One region of the Sporosarcina sp. FSL K6-6792 genome, then DNA from elsewhere that is predicted to be linked to it. Evidence: a T-box and tRNA genes for the amino acid it is inferred to sense, from the RefSeq annotation. Region 1 holds a T-box; the other holds one or more tRNA genes.
The links. A T-box is a leader RNA that pairs with one kind of tRNA and senses whether it is charged. The one in region 1 lies ahead of metG (methionine--tRNA ligase), so its partner is inferred to be a tRNA-Met.
Positions count from the first base shown of each region.

Region 1 (15,902 bases):
CCTGCTAGTTTAACCATTTTCTCTAAACTAAATCCTCCTTCATCTCTTTAGTTACACGATAGGTGTTGCATGTTGCAAATCAGACTTTTCAATTTGAATCGTTGTATGCATGATTTTAAACTGCTTCTCGATTTGTTGAATCGCTTGTTGAAGTATGCGCTGTTCATCTTCATTATCCTTAATTAGCAGGTGGCAAGTAAGTGAATCCAATGCGGATGTAATTGTCCATACATGCAAATCATGTACATTGATAACACCTTCGATCGCTTCTAATGTCTGCTTGACCTCTTGTTGATCAATTGTAATCGGTGTACCTTCCATTAGAATATGAATCGTCTGTTTAATAATCCCCCATGCACCTTTTAGGATTAACAACGCCACGACAACACTGATAATTGGGTCTGCAACATACCAGTCAAAGAAGTACATAACAATCCCGGCTATAATCGCTCCGACAGAACCAAGTGCATCGCCAAGGACATGCAGATAGGCACTGCGTAAATTTACATTATCCTTCACATCGCCTTTGCTAATTAAAAACCAAGCACTAAGTAGATTGGCCGCTAACCCAATGAACGCAATGATAATCATCGAACCACTCGCAACAGTCTGTGGCTCAAAGAAACGTCCATACGCATGATAAACAATCATTCCTGCGATGACAAACAACGTTACCCCGTTAAATAATGCTGCTAAAATCTCAAATCGATAATAACCGTATGTTTTTTTAGGTGAAGCCGCCCGCGCAGCAAACCAAATTGCTACTAAACTTAGCGCCAATGACCCCGCGTCGCTCAACATATGCCCCGAATCGGCAAGTAAAGCCAAACTGTTCGTCAGCAAACCTCCAAAAAACTCTAACAGCATAATCCCGGCAGTAATTACAAATGCTATCGCAAGTCCTTTTTTATTTCCTTCTCTAGCGTGACTGTGATGATGACCGTGGTCGTGATCATGCATGAAAAATCACTCCTTATCTTTTAGTCGTTCTCCAGTATAACTGTCGAGCTAAACATTTATGTTTGGCTATAATTATGTAGATTACCCATATACATAATGGGGGTATAATTTATTTAAAAAGAATGATTAAACCTAAAGGCATAATCCAATAAACTACTTTCTACCCGTACATGACGTTTGAAACTGTTGATTTACTTATGTTGTAATTAGATGACGTATAGCCTTCTTCAGTTCTCTGAGCATTATCAAACTCCACAACATACATCGACTTTGACAGAAGACACACCGATAAGACCTTCATTTGAATTGACACAACTAGTGCAAGACTTCCCTTGTACTTGCATTAGACCTCTTATTTTGAACACCTACTACTTTATTAATAATTTCAATTTACCATACCCCCGTGCAGTATGTAAATCAAAGAATAAAAAGTCCATCCCTCATTATTTCGAAAAGGCTTACTATTAGTCCTCTAATACAATATCTTGTTTTTCAACCGTTATATAGAATAGCTCTAAAACTGCATTTGGGCGATGGAATCATACGGTTGTTTAAAATATGATCAGTCGACTATCTAGCAATCGAGGAACCTACACAATCAGCCGGTTTTCCGGCCGAAATTAACAATAATACATCTCGAATGGTAAAACCTAATTCATACGATGACTTCAAGTCATGAAATTGTCGGAACTCTTCCTCCATTTCAAATTTGCGAATGCTACACTGGATTAAATTGGTGTATCTGAGTAAATCAGATAATCAATATTATCAGTGAGTTGGAGGTTACTATCGGTATTGAAAATCAAACTTATGCATAAACATCAGTCATTCTACTCAGGTTGTAGTTTAAAGAGATTTTAAAAACATGTAAGAGGAGGCGTTCCATCTTGTCTACAAGTTCATTAATCAGTTTAAGCAGTACAGCACTTTATATATCCTTTTTTATCTACTTACTAGCAATTATTCCTTTAGGACTAGCAGTTAGATCGAAAAGAAAGATATTTTCAATACTTGGAATAACACTGACTTGGGTAGGTTTCATTTTACAGATTGTTTATTTTATAACTAGATGGTCTGTTGCCGGACATGCACCAGTCAGCAACCTTTATGAATTCATGACGTTCTTTGGCATTATGCTCGTTGGAAGTTTCCTGATTATGTATTATTTATATCGCCAAAGTGTAATTGGACTCTTTGCTCTTCCGATAGCACTGCTAATTCTTGGCTATGCAAATGCATTTTCGAAAGATATAACGCCCCTTATTCCGGCTTTGCAAAGTAATTGGTTAACAATACACGTACTAACAGTAGCCTTTTCTAGTGCGGTATTGTCCATATCTTTTGTTACAGGTATTATCTACCTTTTAAAAACAGTTAATCCAACTGAAAAAAGCAAGAATACATTCTGTTTGGAGCTCGTCATGTATTTTATGGTAGTCGTATTGGGCTTCATTCTAATGACTAGCACATTTAATGCAGTCGGTTATACTAAAAATCTTCAATTCGAAAATCATAAATCTGAGATGGACGTTTATAACTATAAATTACCAGCCATTACCGTTCCTAAAAACTCAGTAGTTGTCCAATCAGTGGATGCGAATTCTTATGAGGCTGTCGATCAAAAAAACGGTATTATAGAGATTCCAAACTCGATTGATGCATTAAAATTGAATACAATAATATGGTCATTCCTTGTAGGGACTGTGCTCTACACAGTGATTCGTCTTTTCACGAAGCGAAAAATCATTTCTCTACTCAAACCACTTACTCATAAAGTAAATGCGAACTATATGGATGAAATTACTTACCGAGCAGTCATCATTGGTTTTCCTTTGTTCACACTTGGTGGACTGATATTCGCTATGATTTGGGCCCAATTTGCTTGGAGCCGTTTCTGGGGGTGGGACCCGAAAGAAATTTGGGCTTTAATCACCTTCTTATTTTATGCCACAATGCTACATTTAAGGGTAGGGAAAGGATGGGAAGGAGAAAGAACTGCTTGGATGGCAGTCATTGGTTTTGGAATAATTATTTTCAATCAAGTCTTCGTGAACCTTGTAATTGCTGGGCTGCATTCATATGCTTAATAAAAAATATTGATAGATCGAGTTATGTTACTCACTAAACGAAAAAACGATTCCCCATTTCAACATGGTGGAATCGTTTTTTTTAACAGTTTGTTGAATTTAATTGTTAACTAAATTAAATCTCTAAATAGTAAATCAGACGATACAGGTTTCAATCCTATTTCTCTAGACCAAACAGATAATTGTCCAATATGATGAATTTCATGTGATAGTATATGTGTAATTATTTTATCAAACGAGAATGAATTAGTAGTACCATTTCTACTCTTTACTACCAAAGTTCTATCTTCAGATTCAGACGTATGTGATTTTATGAAGCTCTCTGTTGCTGGTTTGGTTAGATTAGAAAATGACTTAACAACATTAAGGCTTGATATTCTATTTATATCTTTAATGATGACTGATGTACCTTGCATTTGATTAACCCATATTTGTTCGCAGTCAATTACATGAAATAGATTATGTATTATGCTCTGCATACCCCCCATACGTTTTTTAGTGAGTTCTTCGTATGGGATGGTTTCACACCACTTAAACCAGTCTTCTCTGATTTGCCAATTATACTGAAACATATTTATCAATTAAATCACTCCAAACTTTTTCAACGCGAACTCAATTCCGTCTTCACTTGACTTTTTAGTTACGAAATCTGCAATTGTTTTTATTTTTTCATTCCCATTCCCCATAGCTATACCAAGTCCTACTAAATCCAACATGTCTATGTCATTCTCTCCATCACCAAACGCAATGGCCTCTGATTTATCAATGTCAAAATACTTTAAAACTTTTATAATGGCTAATGATTTAGATACTTCTTCTTGTAGTACATTCAATACAAAAGGATGCCATCTCTTAAATGTTAGATACGGAAATTTTTGAATGTATTTCTCAACCGTTTCGTCAGTTGCATACAAACACATTAAGTAAACCTCTTGATTATAAATCAGTTTATTTATTGTAGGATAGTTATTCAATGATAGAGTTTCCTTCAACGCTTTTACTATTTCAGTATCTTTTACACCATTCATGCTAAAATCTTCAGTGAAGAATGAAAGACCTTGATTCTCTGTAAAGGAAAATTCAACGACTTCTTGAATCACATTTTTATCCATCGGCACTTTATGAATAACTTGGTGATTGTGTTTGACATATGCTCCATTCGCAGTGATGAACGTATCTATTCCTAGTGCTTTTATTTCTTCGCACATAGATAATGGTCTTCCTGTTGCCGCTACTACTCTTATTCCTTTGTTCACTAATGCTTTGACTGCTTCTTTAGTATTAATTGAAATACTCCCATCTTCATGGTGCGTTATTGTTCCATCAACATCGAAAAACACAATTTTGTAAGCCATAAAAATCCCCTTCAGTAGCAGTAAGTTGAAAAGTGAGAAAATTGACATTAAATCATACTATACGTTTTTGGATTAAGCTGCTGTTGCAGTAACTAATGATATACTTCGTAAATCTTAAAGCCATTTCAATTCTCTGCTCATCAGAAGTGAAAAACTCGATCCCAGCACCTTTACGAACATTTATTGCTTCCTTAATTATCTGATGCCATTCCTCTGGTAGATGTAGCAATCCATACTCGCCAGCACCAAGTTTTGATAGTACGTTATGTTCTTTTAAGGTATAATATCGGCGTAACAATCCGAGAATCGACCATTCAATTTCAAAATCAATCTCTTCGGCTGATAGATGAAGTAACTGTCCCAATGAACTCTCAATTCTTTGGATCCGTTGTGCCCAATACGTATTCATATTTTCATGTACATAAGAAACTAAGAGCTGTGGTTCAACTTCAAATCTTAGCGCAGTTGGTTCTGGACCTAAAATGCTAATTCCATTCGTTTTCAGTATCCACCAAGTGATAGAGTTAAAATAAGCACCATAACTCAATTTACCATCGTTATAGAAAGGATAAATATTATCATCAGCTTCTAGTTTACCAATATCCTCCCAAAGAACATAGACTCCATCCATTTCTGGTTTTGATAGTTACTGGCAATAATACTATGAATTTCGGCTAATACTTCCACTTCTTCTCCTGACAAACGGCGATTTATTATTGCAATAAAATCAATATCACTTGACTCATTCACATAGGCATTCAGTGCAATTGATCCTTGGATATAAAATCCTTCGAGCGTGTTTGGTAAACGCTCATGAAACAAGGCGATGTAGTCCTTTAGAATGGTCTGTACAACAACTGGTAATTACTGCATCAAGTTCTCCCCTTAATAAAAATGCATAATTCTCCACTAGTACAATGAATCCTATTTACTGTGTTTTAAATAAACAATATCTCCATTTTTCGTCACATCAAAAACTTCGTTATCTTCTGAATATAAAATTTTCACGTTGTCTATAGAATCTGTACCTTCAAAGAATATCCCAAACTTATTACTCTCAGGATAACCATATAGATAACAAACCACTTTTCCGTCTTTCATGAAAACGATTTGATTCATGCCCTCACTGACTGTTTCACTGATATTCCCCCACTTATATCCTATTATTTCATATATCGTTTCTTTTGAAAAATATGGATCGAATGAATAAACTTTATCCCATTCAAATGGGGTAAATGTGGTCAAATTCACCTTTTTATTAGTTGCATTTTTTGACAAAATTTCATTTTTAAGCAATTTAAAATTAGAATCCCATATATCTTCTTTAAAAGGATTCATAACGAGTAAACTTACACATACAAGCAAAAACATTAAAATAACAACATATTTCCTTTGCTTCATAGTACATATCCCCCCTTTGTCAATGGGTTGCAAATTACTTCCATTAGTTAGACGAGCAGTATGACAAAAGGTTCAAATTATTAGCAAACTACAATCAAAGCTGCGCCGATTTAATACTAGAGAGGAGCCCGATTTCGATGTATCTTAAAATTAGGCTCCTTTCATTTTCTAACTTTACACACATACACCATAGAAGTACTTTTCACATTGAGCTCATTTTTATCCCAATCATACCCTTTGCTTAAATCGAATTCAATCTTAGCTTCTCTAATTCAACCTCAATCTGATTTAAATCGATTCGTTCAAATAAAGGACTTACTTGAAAGGTTTGATATATTGATTTTTCTATGGGTTCCCAAGTAAATGGTGCTAAATTCAACATTGCTTTCACTTTATCACTTGAAAAAGGTAGGAATGGCGATAATAACTGAGCACAATTTGCAATAATATGCACACATGTAAGTAAAATATTCTTGCACTCTTCCCTGTTCTCATGGATTTCTTTCCAAGGTTGTTTTGTATCAAAGTATTTATTTCCGAAACGAATGGTTTCAAAAATCGTTTCAATCGCTTGTTTAAAATGACCTTGTTCAATCAAGTGACCAATCTCACCATATCTAAATTGAATCATTTCTATAATATCTAGATCCAGGTTTCCAGAAACAGCCCCTTCAAATGACTTGTCAATAAACTTCAACGTCCGATTTACGAGGTTACCGTAAGCACCAAGAAGCTCAGAATTATGACTGAAAATGAATTCACGCCACGAAAAATCAGCGTCTCTATTTTCAGGTGCATTTGCAGTTAGAAAGTATCGAATGGAGTCAGGATCATAACTTTCCAAAATGGCGGGAACCCACACAGCCCAGTTTTTGCTCGTTGATAGTTTCTTTTTTTCTAATGTTAAGTACTCGTTTGAAACGATATGTGTTGGAAAAGCGTCCTTTCCAATACCCGATAAAATAGATGGCCAAATAATCGAGTGGAAGGGAATATTGTCTTTCCCATGTACATAGTAAGATACGGTCGCTTCATTCCAAAAAGCTTCATCACTTTGATTAGTGTCAATCGCCCATTGTTGACTGGCCGAATAATAACCTGATACTGCTTCAATCCAAACGTACACTTTTTTATCCTCATAACCTTGTACTGGGACACTAACTCCATTTTGTAAATCTCTGGACACAGCGCGGTCATGTAAACCTTCTGTCAAATATCTTTCTGATAAATGGATGGCATTTTCTCTCCACGCTTTGTTTGCCCGAACCTTCTTAACTTGCTCTTCTAGCTCATGTTGAAATGAACTTAATGAAAAGTAGAAGTGTTCCGTTGCCTTTGTGGTTGGTTCATTGCCACAAATTTTGCATTTACGGTCAATTAAATCAAGCGGATCAAGGATGGTTGAACAATTATCACATTGATCCCCACGAGATGGATGTCCACAGTTCGGACAAACACCCTCCACATACCGATCCGGTAAAAATTGGTGGTCAAACTTACAATACGTTTGTTCAATCTCTTTTTTATAAATATATCCATTCTCAAGTAGCTGCAAGAAAATCCGCTGGACAACTTCATGATGTTGTTGACTATCCGTTCTGGAATAAAAATCATAACTAAATCCCAGTATCGCAAAGCTTTCTATAAATTCTTGATGATAGCGATCTGCGATATCTTGAATCGCTAGCCCTTCTTGATTGGCCCTAATCGAAATAGGTGTACCATTACAATCGCTACCTGACACATATAAGACGGATTCACCCTTTAGTCGGTAATACCTCGCTAAAATATCCCCCGGTAACAACGCTGCGATATGACCTAAATGCAATGACCCATTGGCATATGGCCACGCGCCCCCAATTAAAATGCTCAAACCAATTCCTCCTTTTTAGGGCATACAAAAAACCCCGCCACTTATCGTATCGATAAGGACGAGGTTAATATTTCACTCGTGGTACCACCTTAATTCACAAATAGCTCACGCCACTTGTCTTAGTAAGTACGTCGCTACAATTCATGCGAGTATACTTTGACATTTGTAACAAGTGCCAAATCTTGTTGCAGCCTACTCATCCACGGATTTTCAGTGCAAAGCTCGGAGATCATGTTCATCAGACTAGTTTGCTTCATTTCCACCAACAGAAGCTCTCTATATAACATCGTCTCATTACTTTTCCTCGTCATCGCCGTTTGATATAAGGTTTGAATTGATTATAGAGAAGTGTGTGTGTAAATGCAAATAATAAATAAACGTATTTCGTTGTTCATGTAAACCATACTTGTATCACAACGTCAGCGATACACTACAGTGGATTATTACAAGTGAAGGAGTCACTATGCATTATTTATGGGATTAGTGAATAATGAGTTGCGCCAAAAATAATTTCGATTGCAAAAATAAATCTAGTTACTTTTATGTAAGTTATTTCCTCATCTAGACTATGCCATTTTGGGAACTTATATTCATTGTAATTATAATGTATTCTGTATAATTATATTTAAAATCTCTAATTTATCCAAGTCCTTATTGTTATTTTTTGTTCTTCTATAGCCATCTTCTAGCGATTTATTATAGACTTTAACGAAATCCAAAATCGTAGGTAAATAATATTCTGAACCAGCATCTTCAAATAGGTTTAAACTTGTATAATCTACATCCGCAAATTCCAATAAATCTTCCGTAAAAGCAAACCCAATTTTAATATCATTTTTAATAAATTCATGTTCCTGTAAGTTAACCATTCTATAGCCTAGCTGTTCCATGGTATGTTGGAGAAATTTCCATTTTTCTTCTAAATAAGTTAAGGGCACAAGTATATCAATATCTTGAGGAGAAAAGTCGATATTTGTTACTTTTCCAAGACCTAATGAACCATATAAGACGGGTACAATGTCTAACTGTTGATTTAATAATCCAGAAATACATATAAATTCTTCATATAAATAATGTTCTCTATTCATAATTTCCCCTTCTATCCGTCAAAACTATATTTATATATAGTAGTAACTTTCACTCGTTTTTTTTGCACAGAAATCGATTCGGTATTAAAGTCATTTATCATCTTTTGGTGAAAATTTAGCACTCTATTTTCCACTCCACTCATGAACTAAAATACTGTATAAAAGGGAATCACGCCATCCATCTTTTAGTAGTAAATCCTCACGCATTCTACCTTCTTTTGTCATGCCTATTTTCTCTAGCACCTTTGATGAAGCAACATTTCTTGGGTCGCATGTCGCATAAATACGATGAAGATTGAATTGTTCAAAACCAATTCCAATTAATAGTTTCGCTGCCTCGCTTGCATATCCCATTCCCCAAAAATCTGGATTTATAATGTAGCCAATTTCTCCGATTTTATTGCTATAATCTTGGATATTTAACTCAGCTGCCCCAATCATGTTTCCGTTTCCCCTTAAAATTATGGCAAATACAAATCGACTTCTTGGTTTCTTTTTGGCATCTATAATAACTTGTTTTACAAACTCTTCAGATTCCTCCTCAGAGTTTGGTCCCCATGGCTGGTATTGACACACCATTTGTTGTGATGCATATTTATGAACATCTACCCAATCTTTTTCTTCAATTTCTCGCATTATTACTCTTTCACTTTTAAGATATTCCCCAATCAAAAAAATCTCCATATCTAACTTTCCCACTCTCCTCTTAGTCAATTTTAATAAGGTTTCAAGTCATTTTTTTTAAAAGGCTTAGACCCTTGTCAGATCCTCTTCTATTCCATTCATTATGTCAAATGCTCCTGTGGACTTGTTTGAGCATACAACAACTATTTGAGATGAATTGGGAAAATAAGCGGAGTGAAAGCTAACTCCAGGATCATAGCCCATTACATGATACTTAAAAACACCTTTTTCATTTTTCTTAATCCATATGCCATATCCATAAAAGCTATCTTCATCGACTTGAGTATGAGCCATGAGTAACTGATTGGTTAGTACCTCATTTAGTAGTCGATGGTTCATCAAGGCTTCCCATAGCCTAACCATATCTTTTGCTGTTACATATGCTCCGCCATCCGAACCGCCTTTTACTGGTAGTGAATAAATATTTGTTTTCCATGTTCCGTCTGAATTGTCTATATAACCTAACGCAGTCCCTTGCGGAAGAGCATCAAACGCAAAGTATCCTGATTCTAACATGCCGGCTTCTTTAAAAATACGTTCTTCAACGTAGTCAGTAAAGACAAGTCCACTTACTTGTTCAACTATCAAACCTAGCAAAATATAACCTGCATTATTGTAGTGAAACCGCCCTACTTTCGGAGATTTCATGTGCTCATTTTGAAAAAGTGGCAAAAAGTCGCTCAAACGTCTTAAGTGATACATCGGATTTTTAACCCACAGTTCCTCAAAGTCATCCATGACTTCTTCATCGAAATAATCTGGCATTCCTGTAGTATGCGTCAGTAAATGGTGGATGGTTATCTTTTCGTCTAAATACGGAAAATCTAAATCAAGACATTCTCCTAAAGTCGTATCAAAAGATAGTTTTCCTTCTTCTACAAGCTGACAAATTGCAATTGAGGTGAAAAGCTTACATCCAGACGCTATTCCATATCGAGATGTTGTTTGATTTTTTAATTGTTCAGAACGATTGGCATAACCATAGCTTACATCTGCCAAAATCTTTTCCCCATCTTTAACAAATACAGTACCTGAGAAATGATTACTACTTTGAATTTTTGCAATCTGTTCTGTAATTTTTATGTTCACTTTTATTCCCCCACTGTATTTGTTTTAAGTCATATCTTTGCTTCATCGTAAGTTAGATAGTTTATACTCTTTGACAAATTCCTCGTAATCCAATACTTCAATTACGTCTGACCAATGCCTAATGAAAATAACAGGTTTTCCATTCTCCTTGAAATCCTTAATAACATTCTTGATTATTGACGGCTCTCTTAAAAATTACCGAAACTCAATATTCCATTTGTACATCTATAACAAATAAAGCCTCCATTTTCCACCTAATTTCCTTTGATAGATAACTCTTCTAGAATGATGATAACTTCTCCTGCTATATAGGGGGCCATTCACTGACACTTTTTAGTGAAATCGTGTTAATGCCAATCATCTTTCCAAGTCGGGACCCCCGCCTTATATTCCCGCCTTTGTTATACTAATCGTATTAATCATTTAGGGGGTTAAAAACATGGCAAAGTTATTTGAACCATTTACAATACGCGATGTTGAATTTAAAAACCGCATCGTTATGTCGCCGATGTGTATGTATTCGAGCCATAACGAAGACGGAATGATTGAGGATTGGCATAAGACTCATTACGCCACACGTGCAGTCGGTCAAGTTGGTCTTATCATTGTTGAGGCTACAGCAGTACAACCTGCGGGACGGATTTCTTCACAAGATCTTGGCATCTGGAGCGACGACCATATTGCGGGATTAACAGAAGTGGTCCATCTCATGCAACAGCAGGGCGCGAAAGCGGGCATCCAGCTCGCACATGCTGGACGTAAAGCGACAGTCGACGGCGAAATTTATGCACCGTCCGCAATTGCATTCAATGAAAAGTATAAATCGCCTGTTGAAATGACTATAGACGATATAAAAACGACTGTACAAGCATTCAAGGAAGGTGCAATTCGTGCGAAGAAAGCCGGGTTTGACGTCATTGAACTCCATGGTGCACATGGCTATCTTATTAATGAATTCTTGTCGCCTTTATCGAATAAACGGTCGGATGATTACGGCGGCTCTGCAGTAAACCGCTATCGCTTGTTACGTGAAATTATCGACGTAGTTCGCACTGTTTGGGAAGGTCCCTTGTTCGTCCGAATATCCGCACATGATTATACTGACGGAGGCATGACGTCCGTTGCGTACATTGAAATGGCGAAGTGGATGAAAGAGCAAGGCGTCGATCTAATTGATGTTAGTTCCGGAGCGGTCGTCCCAGCCGCAATTGATTCATTTCCTGGCTATCAAGTGAAATTTTCGGAAACAATTAAAGATGGTGCCGATATATTAACGGGCGCAGTTGGCCTGATCACAACTGGTATCCAAGCAGAAGAAATCTTGAAAAACGGCCGTGCCGATATGATTTTGCTGGCACGCGAACTATTGCGCGACCCGTACTGGGCATATACAGCGGCAAAAGACCTTCGTGTTGAGATCCAGTCGCCGAAACAGTATGAGCGAGGCTGGATGTTTTAAATAAGTTATCCTGCCAATATTGGACAGTAATTTATAAATGAAAAAGTAGTAGTGCAAACCCTGGCACGGGTTCGCACTACTACTTTTTTAGTGATATGCCTGTAGAGTATCCTCTTAGGTATCTACCAATAGTAAATATAATTTATTCACCTACTCGAGATATAAAATTCGTGGAAACTTCACGAACCAGATAAAGTATTTGTCTAACTCATTCAATTCTACGTAGTAGTTCCAAATATCTCCTAATGGAGTTATATAACCTTTCTGAGTGTTCACCAAAAATAAAGGTAAAGGTTATAACTTTGTAGAATATTGTCTATTAAACGAAAATGTTTGAAGGGATTGGGATAAATGCAGAACTTAACAACGAGTGTTAAACAAGTACAAGAGAAACTATTGGAATTAGGACATCCAAACGAGGTCGTCAAATTGACAGACAGCGCTCGGACTGCTCAAGAAGCGGCAGATGCCTTAGGATGTGAGGTCGCGCAGATTGCTAAATCGATTATTTTTAAACTAAAAAGTACAAACGAGCCGCTATTAGTTGTTGCGAGTGGAATCAATCGCATTGATGAGAAACTAGTTGCTCAAACACTAAATGACAAACTAGGTAAAGCAGATGCTGATTTTGTCCGTGAATCCACAGGTTTTGTTATTGGCGGGGTTCCCCCATTAGGGCATAAAAACTCTGTACTAACCTTAATTGACGAAGATCTTTTCAAGTATGAAACGATCTGGGCTGCTGCTGGACATCCGAAAGTAGTATTTCAATTAACACCAGATGAACTCGAGAAAATGACAAATGGACAAGTTATTTCTGTGAAATAATGTTTGATACATACACTAAACCCGATTCTTCCTGCAATAGGAAAAATCGGGTTTCAGCTTACATATTTTCACATAAGATATTGCTATGTTCAAGTAGATGTCACGGCTGAAAAGCACCTATATCACCCTGAATTCATGTTTAGTCCCGAATAACTTCGCCGTTTTTCCATTCGAACCTTGAGAAGTCTTCTGCAATATGGAGTGCAGGGAAAATGGCTTCCCCTTGTTTTTGCAATTGCGCCACGTCGCTAGGCATGAAACGGGCACTAATATGATTGGCAATAAGCGTTTTAGCTCCTGCTTCTTGCGCCACCCGTGCTGCATCACCGATTGTTGAATGTCCATATTCTTTCGCCAGATTTCCCGTATCTATATCGAACGTAGCCTCGTGAACAAGAATGTCCGTGTCTTGCGCCAGTTCAACAGCGGCACTACAATAATTTGTATCACCAAGAATGGCAACTATAAATCCTTCTTGCGGTTCCCCGGTGACGTCCGAACTGGCAACAACTCGCCCGTCCTCCAATATCACATCTTCTCCGCTCTTCAACTGTTTCAGTAGCGGACCGTTTGGTACACCCGCTTCTTTCGCTTTGGTGATGAGTAACTTTCCTGGAAGAGGCTTTTGCTCAATCCGATAACCTAAACACGGGATAATATGCTGTAAATTTTTCGCCGTTACACGGTAATCGGCATCTTCAAAAACAACGCCTTCCCCGATTTCATGAACAATTAGCTCATAGTTTAAATGCGTGTTGGTTACGCGCAACGTTGTCTTAATCCATTCATTCAACCCAGTTGGCCCATAAATGTCAAGTTGCTCCTCGCCACCAAGGAATGAGCGCGAGCCAATCAATCCGGGTAATCCGAAAATATGATCGCCGTGCAAATGCGTGATAAATATCTTGCCGATTTTCCGTGGTTTTAGCGATGTATGTAATATCTGGTGTTGCGTCGCTTCCCCACAATCGAATAGCCAATAACCGTCCCCTTCGGCCGATAAATTCAAAACGACAGCTGACGTATTACGCATTTTGGACGGCATACCCGCCCCAGTTCCTAAAAATTGTAGTTCCATAACGGATATCCACCTTTCATTTCATGCCCCGCTTCACTGTTCCAGGACCGAATTTTTGTTCCAACTGCGAAAGCAAAGTATCCATTGTCTCTTCTTTCGCATGTTTTTCAAAGTTATAAATTGATAGCTGTTCATGCAGTTCATTCATCATAACCACATTTGATATGGTAATACCAAGAAGACGAATTGGTTCGCCATCCCAATGCCTTGTAAATAAATCTGCAGCTTCTTTATAAATATCTTGTTCTTTATAGAGTGGATTAAGGACCGTCCTGCTTCGAGAATGATTACGCCAGTCTGCTGTACGTATTTGGATCATGACGACTGTGCCGGCTAATTGTTTAGTATCAAGACGGGCCGCTACTTTGGACGCCAACCATTTGAAAACCTTCAGGCATTCATCCAAATCAGTTTCATCTACCGGTAATGTCGTTGAGCTGCCAAAACTTTTACGTTCTTCAGCAGCTTCAGGGTCTACAAGACGGTGGTCAATACCATTTGCACGTTCATGTAGTCGGATGCCGTGTTTCCCAAAAGACGATTTTATGGTGATCTCATCTGTTTTTGCCAAATCCCCGATTGTGAAAAGGCCCAACTCATTCATCTTTTTCTCTGTACTTTTCCCAATTCCATGCATTTCAATAACCGGAAGTGGCCACAAGATAGATTCAATTTCCCTCTTTCGTAAAATCGTAATACCCATCGGTTTTTTCATATCTGATGCAGTCTTCGCAAGAAACTTATTCGGCGCGATACCAATCGAACACGGCAGGTCAAGCTCCTGCAAAAGACGTTGTTGCATAGCAGATGCAATATTCACAGCATTGGTCAATCCACCAATCGCAGTAATATCGATATACGCCTCATCAATTGACACCGGTTCTACAAGGTCAGTAAAGGTTCGTAACAAGTCGAAAACAGCAGACGAAGCGATTCGATATTTTTCGAAATCTGGCGGGACAATTACCAGATCTGGACATAGCCGTTTCGCCTCACCGACAGTCATCGTCGTGTAAATGCCAAACGATCTTGCTTCATACGAACATGTCACAAGAATGCCTTTTCGTGCTTTTGGATTACCGGCAACCGCCATTGCGATACCTTTCAAGGAAGGATCATGCGCTTGTTCAACGGATGCAAAAAAACTATTCATATCCAGATGAAGAATGACCTTTGCTTGTGAATCACTAACCGTCGTCAAGACATATTCCCCTCCTTCACTTTAATACTACTTATGTAGAAATAAAGAATGCCATTGAATTCGCTCAGGTGCAAGGGGGATATCTCCCGCCCTAAGCCAAGCAACTTAGCCACCATTCTTAGGGCTTTGACTACCCCATTTAGGGCGCCTTCACTTAGTTTTTTAGGTATCCATTTGTTTAATATATTTAATTATAACATGCAAAAACCGGACAGATGCCACTGCCCGGCTTACAGATTACTTTTCTTGTGCTAGTTGTGCTTCCACATACTCGCCGATTTTATCCATCCCAGCAAGCGTTTGGGATAAAATCTCAGGATCGACAACGGTAATCATTCGGTTTTCTAAATTTGCAACTGTTGTGAAATAAGGTGTTCTTGAGTACGCAATAAGTCCCGAGGAAGTTAAAGCACTTTCTGGAATATCAAGAATTTCTTTCGCATTCAGTACAAGTAAACCAATGTATAAACTGCCAGTTTGAACTACAACAACACGTGCATCTTCATATCCTTGTGCAGTTTTACCATAGAGAATCTGTTCAAAATCCAGAATCGGAACAAGTTCCCCACGAATCCGCATAAGTCCGAGCATATATTCAGGAAGATGTGGAATCGGGTTTATTTGTTCAAGACGCTCAATTGACACGACAGTATCAACTGCAATCGCGTATTCCTCGTTACCACATTGGACAATAACTGCTTTTAAATCACTCATCCTTTTACCCCCTTTTACTTATTCGCTGTTACATGGATGATTTCAAGCAAGAGTTCTGTCAGCTTGTTCAACTCATCAACAGGCA
Region 1 is NZ_JBBOSA010000001.1:619,947-635,848, forward strand. Features, by position in the region: gene MKZ26_RS02965 (cation diffusion facilitator family transporter) at 52-960, opposite strand; gene ccsB (c-type cytochrome biogenesis protein CcsB) at 1,848-3,047, shown strand; gene MKZ26_RS02975 (DinB family protein) at 3,158-3,619, opposite strand; gene MKZ26_RS02980 (Cof-type HAD-IIB family hydrolase) at 3,629-4,402, opposite strand; gene MKZ26_RS02985 (aminoglycoside adenylyltransferase domain-containing protein) at 4,455-5,033, opposite strand; gene MKZ26_RS02990 (hypothetical protein) at 5,327-5,803, opposite strand; gene metG (methionine--tRNA ligase) at 6,045-7,676, opposite strand; T-box leader at 7,728-7,996, opposite strand; gene MKZ26_RS03000 (hypothetical protein) at 8,276-8,764, opposite strand; gene MKZ26_RS03005 (GNAT family N-acetyltransferase) at 8,888-9,448, opposite strand; gene MKZ26_RS03010 (serine hydrolase domain-containing protein) at 9,515-10,537, opposite strand; gene namA (NADPH dehydrogenase NamA) at 10,977-11,996, shown strand; gene MKZ26_RS03020 (YbaK/EbsC family protein) at 12,348-12,824, shown strand; gene rnz (ribonuclease Z) at 12,964-13,902, opposite strand; gene MKZ26_RS03030 (DNA polymerase IV) at 13,919-15,103, opposite strand; gene MKZ26_RS03035 (chemotaxis protein CheW) at 15,341-15,817, opposite strand; gene MKZ26_RS03040 (M20/M25/M40 family metallo-hydrolase) at 15,832-15,902, opposite strand, start outside.

Region 2 (15,902 bases), 2.5 Mb from region 1:
GCTGCCGTTGCAGTTGGCCACATCAAATGACGACGTTGCACTTCTGATACTGTTTCGGTCGAGCGAGCTGCGTATGCCCGGATTGTCCCGTCGAACGCAAGCGCTCTTACTAAATAATCATTCATTTCTTATCTGCTCCTTTTACATGTTTCGTTCATAAATTAGATGAAGCCCTTTTAGCGTCAAGAAGTTGTCAACGACATCAATCACAGTCGTTTCACTTGCGATCAAACCAGCAAGCCCTCCCGTAGCGATGACGGTCGGTTCTTCCTTACTTTGTGCTTTCATGCGGGCAACAATACCATCAACTTGCCCAACATAACCGTAAACAATCCCAGCCTGCATAGCAGCTACCGTACTTTTCCCTACAACTTGATCCGGTTTTGCCAGTTCGATTCTTGGCAATTTAGATGCCCTGTCGAACAAAGCCTCCATGGAAATTCCGATACCTGGTGCAATTGCTCCACCCATGTATTCGCCTTTTTCATTCACATAACAATAGGTTGTTGCTGTTCCAAAATCAACGATGATCAGCGGACTTCCATATTCATGAACAGCCGCAACGGCATTGACAATCCGATCTGCACCAACCTCGCGTGGGTTTTCATACTTGATATTCAATCCGGTTTTGAGACCAGGGCCAACAATAAGCGGTTTTTGGTTGAAATACTTCCTGCACATCTGCTCCAGAGGAAACATGACTGGCGGGACTACTGATGAAATGATAATGCCGGTTACATCGTCAAAAGTGAGTCCAACGTGTAAAAATAAAGATTTCACTTGCATCGCATATTCATCTTCTGTCTTATGTCTATAAGTTTCCATGCGCCAATGATGTTTAAGCTGTCCTTGTTCATAGACGCCAAGGACAATATTCGTATTTCCTGTATCTAGCACTAATAGCATAATGGTTTCCTCGCTAACTTCGTCATTTTCCAACACATCATACCACATATCCGGGTATAGAAAAAAGCTGACTGCTTCAAAAGAAACAGTCAGCTCTTATTAGGTGTTCAGTCTTTGCGTTCTTCGTTAATTGATTTAAGAGCTTCGTCCACTTTATACTCTTTCGGTAAATCACCGATAGCTGGGTCCGTAGGCGCACCAGTTGCATCAGAAATGACTGTGTCATCTCCTTCTTTCGAAATATCCACACTCTTAACCGCTTCATCTTTATTGTCCAAGCCATAACGGCCATATGGGCGATCAGGCAATGTGCCGTGATCTTTCAGATGATTAATTTGCTCTGCATCGAGTGTTTCCACTTCAAGAAGTGTCGTTGCAATCAGATCAAGCAACTCGCGTTTACTCGAAAGAATTTCTTTCGTACGCGCATATTGTTCTTTAATGATACGTTGCATTTCTTGGTCGATTTCATACGCAATCGCTTCAGAATAGTTCTGTTCAGAGTTGAAGTCGCGTCCAAGGAATACTTGCCCTTGAGCCTGACCGAACTGCATTGGTCCGAGTTTATCACTCATTCCGTATTCAGTTACCATCGAACGCGCGAGACCAGTTGCACGCTGGAAGTCATTGTGAGCTCCAGTTGAAACTTCGCCAAGAACGATTTCCTCTGCAACACGACCACCAAGAAGTCCTGCGATTTTATCGAGAAGTTCAGGTTTCGTCATGAAGTAACGATCCTCTTTCGGAAGCATGACGGCATAACCGCCCGCCTGTCCGCGAGGGACGATTGTTACTTTATGAACGATTTCAGCGTCATCGAGCATTAGCCCTACAACTACGTGACCCGCTTCATGGAACGCTACAATATCGCGTTCTTTTTTCGAAATGACGCGACTCGTCTTCGCAGGTCCCGCAATAACACGGTCCGTTGCTTCGTCGATGTCTGACATATCGATTTTCGTTTTATCGCGTCTTGCAGCAACAAGTGCTGCCTCGTTCAATAAGTTTTCAAGATCTGCACCCGAGAATCCAGGTGTACGTTGTGCAAGTGCCTTCAAGTTGACAGTGTCGTCAAGCGGCTTATTGCGCGCATGAACTTGAAGAACTGCTTCTCTTCCTTTTACATCCGGACGACCAACTGTAATCTGACGGTCAAAACGTCCTGGGCGCAGAAGTGCAGGGTCAAGAATATCAGGGCGGTTTGTTGCCGCAACAATGATAACCCCTTCGTTCTCACCGAAACCATCCATTTCAACAAGGAGTTGGTTCAATGTTTGTTCGCGTTCATCGTGTCCACCGCCGAGGCCTGCGCCACGTTGACGACCGACCGCATCGATTTCATCGATGAAAATAATACATGGTGCGTTCTTTTTAGCGTTTTCGAAAAGGTCACGTACACGTGATGCCCCAACTCCAACGAACATTTCAACGAAATCAGAACCTGAGATCGAGAAGAACGGTACACCCGCTTCACCTGCAACCGCACGCGCTAACAACGTTTTACCCGTACCAGGAGGTCCAACTAACAAGATCCCTCTCGGAATACGCGCGCCAACTTCAACGAATTTACGTGAATCTTTCAGGAAGTCAACAACTTCCACAAGTTCAGCTTTTTCTTCGTCAGCACCAGCAACATCCGTGAAACGAACTTTTTTGCGGTCGTCTGTATGAAGCTTCGCCTTACTCTTACCGAAGTTCATAACACGGCCACCGCCGCCTCCTCCGCCTTGCGCCTGATTTAACAGGAAGAAGAACAAGATGAAGATGATGATGAACGGTAGAAGACCCGTGAAGAAGGATACCCACGCGCTCGCAACTGGAGTCGGCAAGATGTTGATTTCCGTTTGAGTTTGCGTAGCAAGTGTACGGATATCTTCCTGCGTCTTGGTATCGTTCATAATATTCGTGACGAACTCTTCGCCTTCTTTATAGCCTTTCATTGTGCCCTTCACATTAAGGACAAGTTGAACTGGCTGTAAACTTACTGTTGTTACTTTTCCATCTTCCAACGCAGTAATAAATTCGTCATACCGAATCTCTTTCTGTTTCGGGTTTGTATTGTTTAGTGAACTAAATATCCCCATGATTGCAAGAAATATCAGTCCGTATAATAGAAAGTATCGAAGTATTCGATTCATCCCAAGCCTCCTCATTTCATTAGACAGAAAACTAGTGTAAATCTTATCACAGGTCTGATTCATCCTACAAAGGAAATGCCTTGACGGAAAAGCGCAAGCGCCTCTTATCATCAATGTAGAATTCCACGACCCTTAAAAGATTTTCCTGCAATTGTTTAGAAAGAATAGATTTCCTTTTTCAGAACACCAATATAAGGTAAGTTTCTGTATTTCTCCATATAATCAAGGCCGTAGCCTACAACAAACGCATCCGGTACGTCGAAACCAACGTAATCCGCTTTTAAGTCTACTTTTCGACCAGTTGGCTTATCAAGGAGAGTAACAATTTTAATAGAATTCGCTTTTCGGTATTTCATCAGTTCGACAAGGTAACTTAATGTTTTTCCGCTATCGATAATATCTTCAATAATGAGTACATCGCGTCCTTCAACACTTGTGTTCAAGTCTTTGACGATTTTAACTTCCCCTGATGACACTGTTGCATTTCCGTAACTTGAAACATCCATGAAATCGAGTTCGATATAAGCATCGATACGCTTAATAAGGTCACTCATGAAAGGTAATCCACCTTTAAGCACACCAATCGCTAGTACATACTTGTCTTGGTATTCTTCTGTCAATACCGCACCAAGTTCACGGATTTTCTCTTGAATCTGTTCTTCTGTAATTAGTACCTCTTCGATATCTTTCCCCAACATCGAAATTCCTCCTCTTTCATACAGATCATTATAACTTTCTTGTACTAACTATGTACTTACTTTGATCTGTCTTGTGTCGTGAAAATATCACTCCGTACCGCACTCCTGGAACTGCACAAATTTCACCTTGCGCTGTAATGATTACCGGCAATCGGTCGCGTTCTGTCATGCCAACCTTCTCGTCGATAAACAACCTGGATAAACGTTTCGGGTGTGTCATCCCCGGCAACAAGATTCGATCCCCATCCTCTCTTCTCCTGATAGACAAGGGAAGTGCAGAGTGAGGCAAGTCAAAATACATGATGTCATCAGTATCCATGAATAACTCTGTATCGAGATTACTCACTTCATTCCAATAAAGCTGAAAATCATTTCCCCAACGGGTCCAAACGCCTTTCGGCAACACTTTTTGCAACTCCACTTCTTCAATTGATGTATCACGAACGAACGTCAGCACGCCGTATTCCCGAATGAATCGGTAACCGCGTGGAAGGTGAATGGATACATTCCCGTCTTGCGAAGATAGATGGTGTAACAGTTGACTTATAAGCGCGGAATTATATTTTACGGGCATAATTTCCCCATTGTAAAGATACCTCAATAGTAGTGTAATTATCCGCCTTTGTAAAGTTTGGTGCATGCGGGAAAAAGCATTTCCGTCGACGACAGGCAGGCCCGCTTCTGTGAACTTAGTAATTTCATCAAAACGTTCCTGCGCCAGCATTTCAAGCAATTCTTCATCTTCCTGTAGATAACCAGACATTCTCACTGCATTTTCAGCAGCTCCCGGGTTTTCATCCAGAATAAACGGAACGATTTTGTGACGGTAACGATTACGCAGATAGGCATCACTTTCATTACTTGGATCTTCTCGAAAATGTAATTCATGCTCTCCAACATATGAATAGAGGTTCGCTTTCATAGCCGGAAGGAAAGGTCGAATAAGAATTCCACCTTCAACTTCACGCTTCACCGACATCCCCAATGGCTGACTGCCTTTCGTTACTTGCATCAATACCGTTTCCAACTGATCTTCTGCGTGATGTGCCGTTGCTAAAACATCATAACCATGCTTTGTCATGATCTCCTCGAAAAATGCATACCGTCCATTTCGGCAGACAGCTTGCACATTGCCACCGTCTTTCTCAATAATAGCCGGAACCGGGACACTTCCACCAAAAAAAGGAACCCCATACACTTCACACAGCCTTGCCACAAATGTGCCGTCTGCCGCGGACTCTTCTCCGCGCAAATTATGATCGACGTGAATTGCGGCAACTTCAATCTCCATGCTGTCTTGATTTGAAGCCATGAAATGTAAAAGCGCTACCGAATCTACTCCGCCCGAACAGGCGATTAAAATACGGTCCCCCGGAGCGATGAGTGACCATTCCTTGATAAAACGGAATATCGTCTGTTTAAATTTATCCATTGCTCCGCTCCCTCCTCTTTTCTAATTTATTCTTACTCGAATTTTACCATAGAATATCTAAAGGAGGGGACTCACTTACTTACATATTCATCCGATGACCCTTTCCCGGGAAATAGTTTGTGAATAGGGTGTGAAACTTGACCACTTCGGCAGAACATGATCGATTTTCATAACTAACACAGTACGATCGTCTCCAATCACACCAAACTTCCGCTCCATTTCATGCATAATACGGTCTGCAATTTTGTCACATTCGAATCCTCCATATTTTTCAAGCGTACTGTACAACGACCTCTCTTGCTTCTCAAGCGGGATATCCCCATTAAAAATCCCGTCCGTTAACATAAGTATAATGTCTCCTGACTTCAACTCTTCTTTTTTTGCCTCCACAGAAAAGGATGGAAGAAAACCGACGGGGACCGATTTGCTATCCAGTCTTAAAAAGTCGTCACCGCGTTTAATATATGTGCTCATCGATCCGGCCTTCCAAGACCAAATGCGACCATCTTGCAAATCTACGAGTGCCAGATCAAGCGTAGCGTACATATCATCAAGCCCATTCAATGACATCATATAATGCAACGTATGCATGGCTGTTTCAGGATCCATTTTCCGGTCCAAACATTCTCGCATTAAACGAATTACCTTTCGACTCTCACGATATGCATTTAAATCCTGGCCCATTCCATCCGACAACAAAACCGCCGTCAACCCTTCATGAATTGGGAACACTTCATATGCATCACCTGCGTGAAAGGTTTCGCCGCCTGCTGTTGCCGCGATACCATAATCAAGGGTAAAACGAACTGCCGAACCAAACGTTAGTTGTATATGTGGAAAAGGGTCCTGTAAAACGGCAGATTTGGCGACCCTGAACGGCTCATCGTACATTTCTTCAAGAATTGGTAGTATAAACCTTTCGGCAACTGTCGTATCCGTTTCAAAATCAGATCTTTTCTCAGGAATACAGCAGATGATGCGACGCGCACCCCTCTCTCCTGGTAAAACATCAATCTGGAAGTACTCAATCCCTTTCTCTTGGAGCCGTTTTGCCAAATCTTCCTCGGCAGGCTTATAAACAGTCAAATCTTCTTTTACTTCATTCATGATTTTGTCCAGATGGGTGCTCATATCACGCAACTGGAGGGCAAGCATTTTTCGTCCATGCTGAAGTTGTCCCGTCAATAAACGACTGGCAGCTTGTTCTTCAAGTTCCGTAACTAATCCATTGAATCGGACGCACTTATATTTAATCTTCTCCTCAACACGATGACGCTTAGCTTTTTTCGTCATAGAATAGGTCATTTCCCACTCACTAAGAAGCCCACCCATATCATTATCTGCACCTTCCCAGCACTTGGCATAACGGAAACAAGACTGGCAAGTTTTTGGTATAACCTGCTGAGGTAATACATCTGCATTATCGTGGGGGGAAGATCGGTCGCCAACAAGCGTCGACATAAATTCAGAGAACTTTTTGAAATCAGCTAGTTGTTCATCGAGCCGCTCTGCTAACCATTTTTGTTGTTTGTCAGTAGTCTCTGTATTCTCCGGATAAAAAATGCGTTTAATCGACTCTAGTTTTTTCGAAGGGATCAGTAAAAAAATAATCGTCGCGGTTGCGAGTGTTATAAAGTGTGAAGTATCAAGAGGCAAGGTCAGATCATACATTAGGAAAAATCCCGATACAGAGGCCCCTCCTAACACGATGCCAATTTTCCCGAAACGGCGGAGTGTGCCTGCAAAAAATCCAGTCATACCATACACCGCCATCATTCCGGTGAAGGACAATTCTGCCACCCCCACAATAGCAGCGATGATCATTGCGATTGTTGTTGAAAATGGAAGCCCCCCCACAAGCGCCGCAAGCAAGATTGTCAGATGAATGAGCGTACCTGAAACCGAAACAGGACCTAGCATAAGTCCACTCATGCCAGTTGTAGCCAACGCACCGACAAGGCAAGCCGCTCCAAGACGTTCAGGTGTCCATTTACCAAAGAAGATTCGATCTGCGGCAGGAAAAGCAACAAAGAGGAAAAAAGTCATGAACAAAGCAAGAACTGCTTCAAAGCCAATATATAATTGAACATTTACTGGTGGTTGCCCGATATGCATAATGAATTGCCACGACACTTGAACAACGATAATGCATCCCGCTACTGTTAGCGGTACTGATTTTCGCATGAGCGGATATTTAATAACCGCATTAAATAACGCGAGCATCAATAGATGGATAACAGCCTGTCCAAGACCAAGGAATGCACTTCCAAACATCCCACCAATGAACACCCATATGAGATGCTTTCTGAAGCGAGCCCGTGCAAGTGCCCACACTGGCAAGAAAAAAGGAACCGCTGCATCGAACAATACGGCTTGCGACAAGAAAAAAGATCCAAACAAGAATAGAGTCGCAACTAAAATGTGCATTTTTCGTTTTCCAATCATCTCGACATACATACCAATTGGATGGCCCACTGGACGTGCTAAATGATCAATTAGTTTCATTCCTCATTCCCCCTATGTCTGCTATGCCTTGAGTATACATAGGCAGATGGAAAGAAATTGTCTGTTCATGACAACAAGAAAACAAAATGTTTCGACTCATTCCGAACTGTTTTTTCTTTTTTCCTAAGACGGGTTGACACTGCATTGATTCACTTGTATTATAAGTATTGTTGTTCTGATCAAGCGGCAACAAGTGCTAACTAGAATATACAAAGGCGGCGTAGCTCAGCTGGCTAGAGCGTACGGTTCATACCCGTGAGGTCGGGGGTTCGATCCCCTCTGCCGCCATTTATGAAATGCAGATACAAACGTCCAGGAGCTGGACAATAAATTACTAAAAAAGCAGTTCCTACATCGTGAATTCACGATGTAGGAACTGCTTTTTTTTGCAATGAAAAAATGCGCGATTGTTTGGGGAGCTGTGACGGTTTATGTGATTTCCCGTGATAGTTTCGTTGTTTGCCATGACAGTTCAGACGATTGCCGTCACAATTTCACCATTTACCATGACAATTCGCGATTGCCATCACAGTTTCGCCATTTGCCATGACAGTTCAGACGATTGCCGTTACAGTTTCACCGTTTGCCATGACAATTCACGATTTCCATCACAGTTTCGCCATTTACCATGACAATTCTCCGCACAAAAAAACAGCGAACAATTTGTTCACTGCTTTTCTTCATACTATTCGTACACTTTTTCATGAATTGAAACAGCTAGCAAGTTACCCTCTGCTTGCGCCACGGCCACCGCGTTTCGATTCTGTCGCTCTTTTCAAAGTAGAGAGACGCTCTTCGCTATCTTTCATGAACTTTGCCATTTTTTGTTCAAAGTTCTCTGGGCGATCCATAGCAGGACGGCCACCACCTTGACGCGGACGTTGCGGGCGCTGAGGACGTTCTGGACGCTGTTCAGATTCAGGTTTCGCTTTTCTAATCGATAACCCAATTTTACCATCTGCACCGACGTTCATCACTTTCACTTCAACCATGTCACCGACTTTAAAATGATCGTTGATGTCCTTGACATAATTGTCCGCCACTTCACTGATATGGACCAGGCCTGTTGAGCCATTCGGTAGCTCAACAAACGCCCCGAAGTTTGTGATTCCTGTTACTTTACCCTCTAGCTTGCTGCCTACTTCAATTGACATAAAAAAAATGCTCCTCCTTAAAATTTAAGCGGGCCCCGCGCTGGGAGCCTTGCAACCGTATTAATGAGCCCTGCAAATTGCAGGATCCTTACTTCCATTATAGCCAATAAAAAAAGAGTGTCAATAAGACTACTCTTTTCCTTTGTCTTGTTCATCTGTTTTTTTCTTGTTTTCGGGTATTGAAAAAATGATTTCGCTCTTTTCAGACAAGAAATATTCCTTGCGTGCGAGTTTTGCGATATAGTCATCATCATTCAATTTCACAAGTTGTCTTTTTAGCATTTCTTGTTCTTCCTGCACCCCTTCAAGCTGGGCCAGCACCTCGACTTTTTGCAACTCTTTCGCTGCCAACGTCTGTTTCTGATTGATGAACATATTCGTCAGACCACCTAGAATAACGGCTGCCGCAATAGCAAAAACAGCCAGTCTACGGTATAAACGGACTTTCCGCGCATTCTTCCTAGTCTCTTTCTTTTGAAGTGAGCGGACATATTCAGTTTGAATCGATGCGACCCTTTCGGACGATTTCCTCTGCTGTTTCTGTTCCACGTCCTGCACTTCCCCTCTTCACACACTACAATTTGTTAGTCCATAAATTATATATCATTTCACCCTTCTTTTAAAGAGTTTTCCGGAAATGATACGGAATATTTTAACAAATGGTGTAAAGAGGACTGCAAAGACTTTCACAATAAAACGAATGACTAGACTGATAATAGATACAATCAGACGCACGAGGAACAAGAGCGGCTTTATTAACAACACCAACAAGATCCTCCCGAAAAATCGGAACGGCTTATAAAAAATAGTTACGTATAGCAACATTCCACTAATCTGTGCAACTGGATCATATATCCGCCACGCCCCATCCCTGACGAGATAAAGGATGTAAAACGTCCAACATCCGACGAGTACCCATCCAATGACTTCAAGCCAAACCGCACGCTTTCGAATAATCGATTTCTTCCCGGCGTGCGCGGTACTTGTTCCAATCATGTCCATGAATGCCCCAGCAACAATGCCCGTCCCAATCATGGCAAGCAGGCTAAGAAATTGAACGGATAGACTCATCCAAACAATTTATGGAGGAAACCTTTTGAACCTGATTCTTCTTCATCGTATTGAATAGTGCCGACCGTTCCTTCTAGCGTTAGAAGCCCTTTATCGACATCGAGATGAACAATGCGCAGTTCCTCTCCCCGGATTTGCAATAATCCTTGCGATGTTCGAACGAGAAATTCTTCCTGATCGAAGCGGTCGATTGATTTTACAGACGTGAGATCCATCCGTTTTCTGTTGCGCATAGTGACGACATGGTCTCCTGATGGAATTGCGTACGTAGGACTATCAGTTTGAAATTGCATTATATGCTTCCCCCTTTGCTTGTACGTTCACAGCTATCTTATGCTAGGACATAAAAAAACATGACAGGAAAATTCCCTGTCATGTTGTTCAGTCTTCATCATCCATGAATTCTGGTTCCACTTTTTCAAGCTTCTCTTCCTTCAAAATCGTGTACATTGAGGCTGCATCGTCTTTTTTCGTCGTCTCTTTCAGCATGTTGATTTTTACCGTTACAATCTTCTGACCGAAACGGATGGCCAATTCATCGCTTTCTTTTACAACCGATGACGCTTTTGCCACTTTTTCATTTATTGTTATACGCCCTTGATCAGCTACTTGTTTTGCGAGTGTCCGTCTTTTAATTAGTCGAGATACTTTCAAAAATTTATCGAGTCTCATCATTATCTTCCCCTTTTTTTGCTAGTTTCCAAAACTCTTCAAGTTCATCAAGTGTATAGTCAGTAAACTTGCCTTGTCCATCTTTCACACTCTTTTCGACAAATGAAAACCGTCTGTTGAACTTTTGATTTGCATGGACCATTGCTTCTTCTGGAGATAACTTGAGGAAGCGTGAAATGTTAACGATTGTGAACAGAACGTCACCTAGCTCGTCCATTTGACTGTATTTCGTACCACTCTCTAGTTCTTTACGGAACTCCAGCCATTCTTCATCAAATTTTTCTAAAGCACCGTCAATCGTTGGCCAATCAAACCCAACCTTTGCCGCCTCTTTTTGATAATTAAGTGACGTTAAAAGTGATGAAGAAGGACGTTCTTGACCTTCCAAGAGTGAGTCGGCTTGCGGTTTTTCCTGTTGCTTGATTTCTTGCCAATTTTGCAGAACTTCTTCTGAATTTACCACGCTTTTATCTCCAAAAACATGCGGGTGGCGACGAATCATTTTCGATCCTACCGATTGAAGCACGTCTTCCATGGCAAAATAACCGTCGTCTTCGCCAATTTGAGCATGAAGGAATACTTGTAACAGTACATCACCAAGCTCTTCAATCACTGCGTCGTCATCTTCATTATCGATCGCCTCAAGCAGTTCATGTGCTTCTTCAAGCAAATACCGCTTCAACGATGCATGCGTCTGTTCACGATCCCATGGGCACCCGTCCGGAGCGCGCAGTGCAGCGATGATTTCCCTGAACGTCGACCAATCTTTCAATCGCGCTTCTCTTTCAACTACAGGCGGTACATAAACGGTAGTCAAATTATTAATTTCAGTGACACGGTCCAGTTCAAATAGCGGAACTGTAATCAATTGTTCTCCCGTAGAACCTGCCGCCGTTACAACCGTCACTGGATGGTCGTAGGCGTACTTCTCCATTAATGACAGTTTCACTTCAGATGCCACGAACGCATCATACACTTGTCCAATTAGAATATGTTGCTTCATCTGGACATCATCGCGTTTCATATCCGTACCATCGAGTAGTTGAAATCCTTCAATCGGATCGATGCGCAACGCTGCAAAAATCGGGTCAAGAAAACTATTCCCCCCCGCAATTTCCATTTGGATTAAACCTTCGCGTTCTTTCTCGACTAATAATTGGACTGTCCGTTCCGCAACAAGCGGATGTCCCGGTACTACATAGGTCACTGGTTGTTGTGCACACATAAGGAGCAGCTGTTCTACGATTTCATCATATACATGCTCGAACGAGTCGTGTTTTTCATAAATTTCATCGAAGCTCATTAGAACAATGCCTTCCGCTCTTAATTCAGCGACAGCAGGGTGCTGGTCCGTACGCGCGACAATATATTTCGCTTCTTTCAACTTTCGATATGTCCCTAGCGCCAATTGGTCAAGATCACCCGCGCCGAGACCAATAATTGTTAACTGATGCATACTATTCACCTTTTCTTTTAATAAGTCGTAATTGCAATGTAGCTAAACGTTTACCGAATGGCAGAAGAAACCATTCCTTCTCTGCCATTATACGTGATTTCATAATGACGAAAAGGAAAACAACCGCTCCCACCGAAACAGATGTTAATGCGATAAGTGTCGCCTCAATCCGACCCGGTAACTGGTCAAATAAAAACCCGTCTGCAATGAGCATCCACGGTAAAACAACCGCAATCATGAGAGTAGTTGCCCCTATCACCCATCCGTAAAAACGTGTTGGTGCAAGGCGAATTGGCCATACTGTTTTAAAGTAAAGCAGTAACCCAAACGTAATTACTGCGAAACCGATATTGCCCGCAATCGCCGCTCCCGTAACATTCCATAGAGGAACCAGAAGTTGATTTGCGAAGATTTTTATAACCAACCCACCGATAAGCAGGAGCGTTGGTACTTTAACTTTCCCCGCACCTTGAAGCATCGCTGTTAACGGTAAAATAAGCGATAACCAGAGAATTTGTAACGAGAAAATAATGAGGGCTACAGAACCATCACGCGTTTCAAACAGCATTTCATTCACATAAGGCAAAACAAGTGCAAGCCCTGCCGCTGCAGCCCAACCGAATAGGAAAGCGGTTCGGAACGTTAGCCGGATAAACGGTAATGCCCCTCGTCCCGCTTTTTTTGCCGAATGATGAGCGATAAGCGGAACAATCGCGAGCGCTAATGTCGAAGCAATTAGAATCCCCATTTGTACGAGCGGTTGCCCACGATCGTAGACACCTTTCATCACCATGGCTGCATCCGCCGCAAAACCATTAGATAGCAGGATATTATAGATTGTAAATGAATCGGCCAATTGAAACATCAGGAGAATAAGTGAACTTGCGCTGACCCCTAAACTGACAACAGTCAATTCTTTCACCACTCGCCACGTGTCCACTTTTTCTAATGGTCCTTTGAACGTATTCCGAAAATAGAGTGCAAGTATAATAACGCCAGCACCTTCCCCGACAACCGCCCCCCACATCGCTACCTCACCTGCCACGTAGAGAGAAGCACCTGACCGCACCGCAATCCATGTACCTATGAGAATGACCGTTACACGGAAAGCCTGCTCACCAACGCCTGAAACCGCAACAGGTACCATCCGACCTTCCGATTGAAATGAACCCTTCAAAACCGCTAATGCCGGCATCAGTAAAACAATATACGCGCCAGCCCGCAGGAGAGGTACGAGCTCAACATCACCCATGGAGCGCGCGAAAAATGGCGCAAAAATAGTTAATAGAGCAAAAAAGGCCACTGATAATAAAAGTAGATAGGTAAATGCCACACGCATCATCGCTTTTGCTTCACCGCGACTCGTACTTCCCGCAAGCAGTTTCGATACCGCCACGGCAAAACCGTACGACGTCCAGACAATAAAAATGCCAATGAACGGATACACTTGCTGATAAATATAAAACCCTTTGTCACCGACAAGGTTTTGGAACGGAACTCGATAGACTGCCCCAAGTAATTTCACAATGATTGCAGAGATGGTCAGAATCGACGCACCTTTCATAAACGTTTTCATGTCCCATTGTTGCGCCATAATCGTGCCTCTTTCTTTCGTACATAGTACACCCATTATATCATGAACGAATAATGACGATATTCAGGATAACATCGAGTATTCTAATTTAAATTAATAAGAGGTTTAATTGTACAACGTTATGGGAAAGACATAGGTATAAGTTTTTGTAAACATTTAACTGTTAAATTATATCAAAGAATAGAATGATAAAAAAAGGTAAATAGGAGGGGACAAAGGATGGTAAAAACAATTCCTAAAAAGCGTGTTCTATCCGTATTAATAAAATTAAAAAGAAATGATATGTACGCGACGGCAAAGCATTTTGGTTTGAGTCATCCGGTTGTCGTTGCACGTAGCCAAGAGCTGGACACCTTATTGAATCGATATCAGGGGATCCGGGCTATACAATGACCTAATGATGTGTCGTCTTCTGAACACAAATAGTCAACTATACGAGCTGACTAAATGATTCCACTGAATAACGCTTTGGCTACCCCTGTAAGGCGCCTACACTGGGTTCAATACTTCACTATATAACACGGCAAAAGGAGCTATAAACCGCTATGGTTTTAGCTCCTTTTTGCACTTTTCACCATTACTGATTGATCATTGATTCCTTTACAGAAAAATGACGATGGCGAATCACAGCATATATTGCTGCTATTCCTAACAATATTGCTGAAATTATAAAAGTAATTTGCACATCCCATATTTCGGCAAGTGCGCCAAACAGTAAAGAGGAAACTGCAAATAATAACGACACCAGCGAACTCTCTACAGCATAAATTTTTGGGAGTTCTTCGGGACTGGCTGATTTTTGAAGAAATGTGTTTGCAGCAATTGCTTTTAGTTGTTGAAAAACCCCAATGAGTCCCATAAGGACAAGAGACAGCCAAGCAATTGTCGTTAAACCGAAAAGAAGTGTCAGGATACTGATTCCAAAGGAAAAAGTAATCAAAACATACTTTAAGTTTTTCTCAAATACCATGGTAAAACGTGAGCATATAATCCCACCGACGACCATTCCTAAAAAGAACGATGTATTAATATATCCCCACCAAGACTCATTCTCACCAAGAATTTCAGCCACGAAGACGTAGAGTATAGAAGCAATCCATACAACATTTGCGACTGCTTCAAATGCGATGATCACATAAAGACTCTTATACAACGGGTTTCTCCAAACGATTTGCCAACCTTCTTTTAGCTCACCGCTTTGACGACCTTCGGAAAATTTCCTGTAAAACTCGGTTGGATCAACAATTTTAGTCATCAGTAAAGTAGCAACCAGATACAATGCCAACGTGATTAAAATGACATCTTGACCGCTTAAAAATGCAACAAGCAGACCGCCAATTGCCCAGCCACCTAAATTTACTGTTTCGTAAATGATGGAGAAGTAGCTATTGGCTTTCACAAGTTCGTTTTTGGGAACCAAGCGCGGTAACATTGCTTGGCTTGCTGGTGCTGCCCAACCGTCTAAGAATGCAATTGTAAATACGAAACTTATTATAACGAGTATGCTCGACGTTATGTGAAATACTAAGATAAGCGCTAGCAACCACAATAATAATGTCTTACTTACTTGCGAATGAACAAGCAGGGTCTTTAATGGATATCGATTTAACAGTAGCGGGGAAATCATCCCGCTAATAAAACGACCAAACATACTGAGAAATGGTACCAATGCCAATATAAATGGTGACTCTGTCGAAGCATATAAAATTGAAATGAGCCCCACAATATAAAAAATATCACCCAAATTGGCCATTGATTGGCCAATCCAAAGAAAACGGAAAGATGCACTCTTCATTCTTACTACCCCTTTACAATCAAAATTTAATTCTGATTAGTACAGGGTAGTTTTACACTCGACAAATACCTCCTAAAATCTATTGTTTTACAACACAAAATACAAAATGCAAAATGCAAAAAATGCTACAATATAATAATGTTTATAGAGGTAGTAAGAATGAGTTATATAACTCTATTATACGTCAATTTGATATGTTTGAATACGAATTTTCAGAATATTATTCACAAAATCCATAAAGCTAATGTACCCACAAAGTTTAACTTTCACAGTAGTCAAAGAAAAATGCTATAAATACTTTTTTAGGACTTGCTCTAGTGTAAGTATTGTCGCAAATTCACCATGTAGTGTCGCTAGGCGATATAGTATGTACAGTTTCTGTATCATAATAGGTATCATTTTGATCCATCTTTCCAAAGGCGGCTGTGGCATCTGAGGTATTGTTATTACTTTCACCAATGGGCATAAGTTTAATCTCCCA
Region 2 is NZ_JBBOSA010000001.1:3,093,467-3,109,368, reverse strand. Features, by position in the region: gene hslO (Hsp33 family molecular chaperone HslO) at 1-125, opposite strand, end outside; gene MKZ26_RS15135 (type III pantothenate kinase) at 142-906, opposite strand; gene ftsH (ATP-dependent zinc metalloprotease FtsH) at 1,014-3,044, opposite strand; gene hpt (hypoxanthine phosphoribosyltransferase) at 3,200-3,742, opposite strand; gene tilS (tRNA lysidine(34) synthetase TilS) at 3,771-5,174, opposite strand; gene MKZ26_RS15115 (SpoIIE family protein phosphatase) at 5,262-7,679, opposite strand; tRNA gene MKZ26_RS15110 (tRNA-Met) at 7,894-7,967, shown strand; gene MKZ26_RS15105 (S1 domain-containing RNA-binding protein) at 8,405-8,833, opposite strand; gene MKZ26_RS15100 (FtsB family cell division protein) at 8,963-9,382, opposite strand; gene yabQ (spore cortex biosynthesis protein YabQ) at 9,437-9,904, opposite strand; gene yabP (sporulation protein YabP) at 9,901-10,197, opposite strand; gene MKZ26_RS15085 (RNA-binding S4 domain-containing protein) at 10,286-10,576, opposite strand; gene mazG (nucleoside triphosphate pyrophosphohydrolase) at 10,563-12,032, opposite strand; gene MKZ26_RS15075 (putative polysaccharide biosynthesis protein) at 12,034-13,626, opposite strand; gene MKZ26_RS15070 (aspartyl-phosphate phosphatase Spo0E family protein) at 13,846-14,019, shown strand; gene MKZ26_RS15065 (MFS transporter) at 14,204-15,421, opposite strand; partial or broken gene MKZ26_RS15060 (cysteine hydrolase) at 15,710-15,857, opposite strand.
Region 2: it encodes a tRNA-Met, which carries the amino acid that the T-box ahead of metG (methionine--tRNA ligase) is inferred to sense. The anticodon was not compared.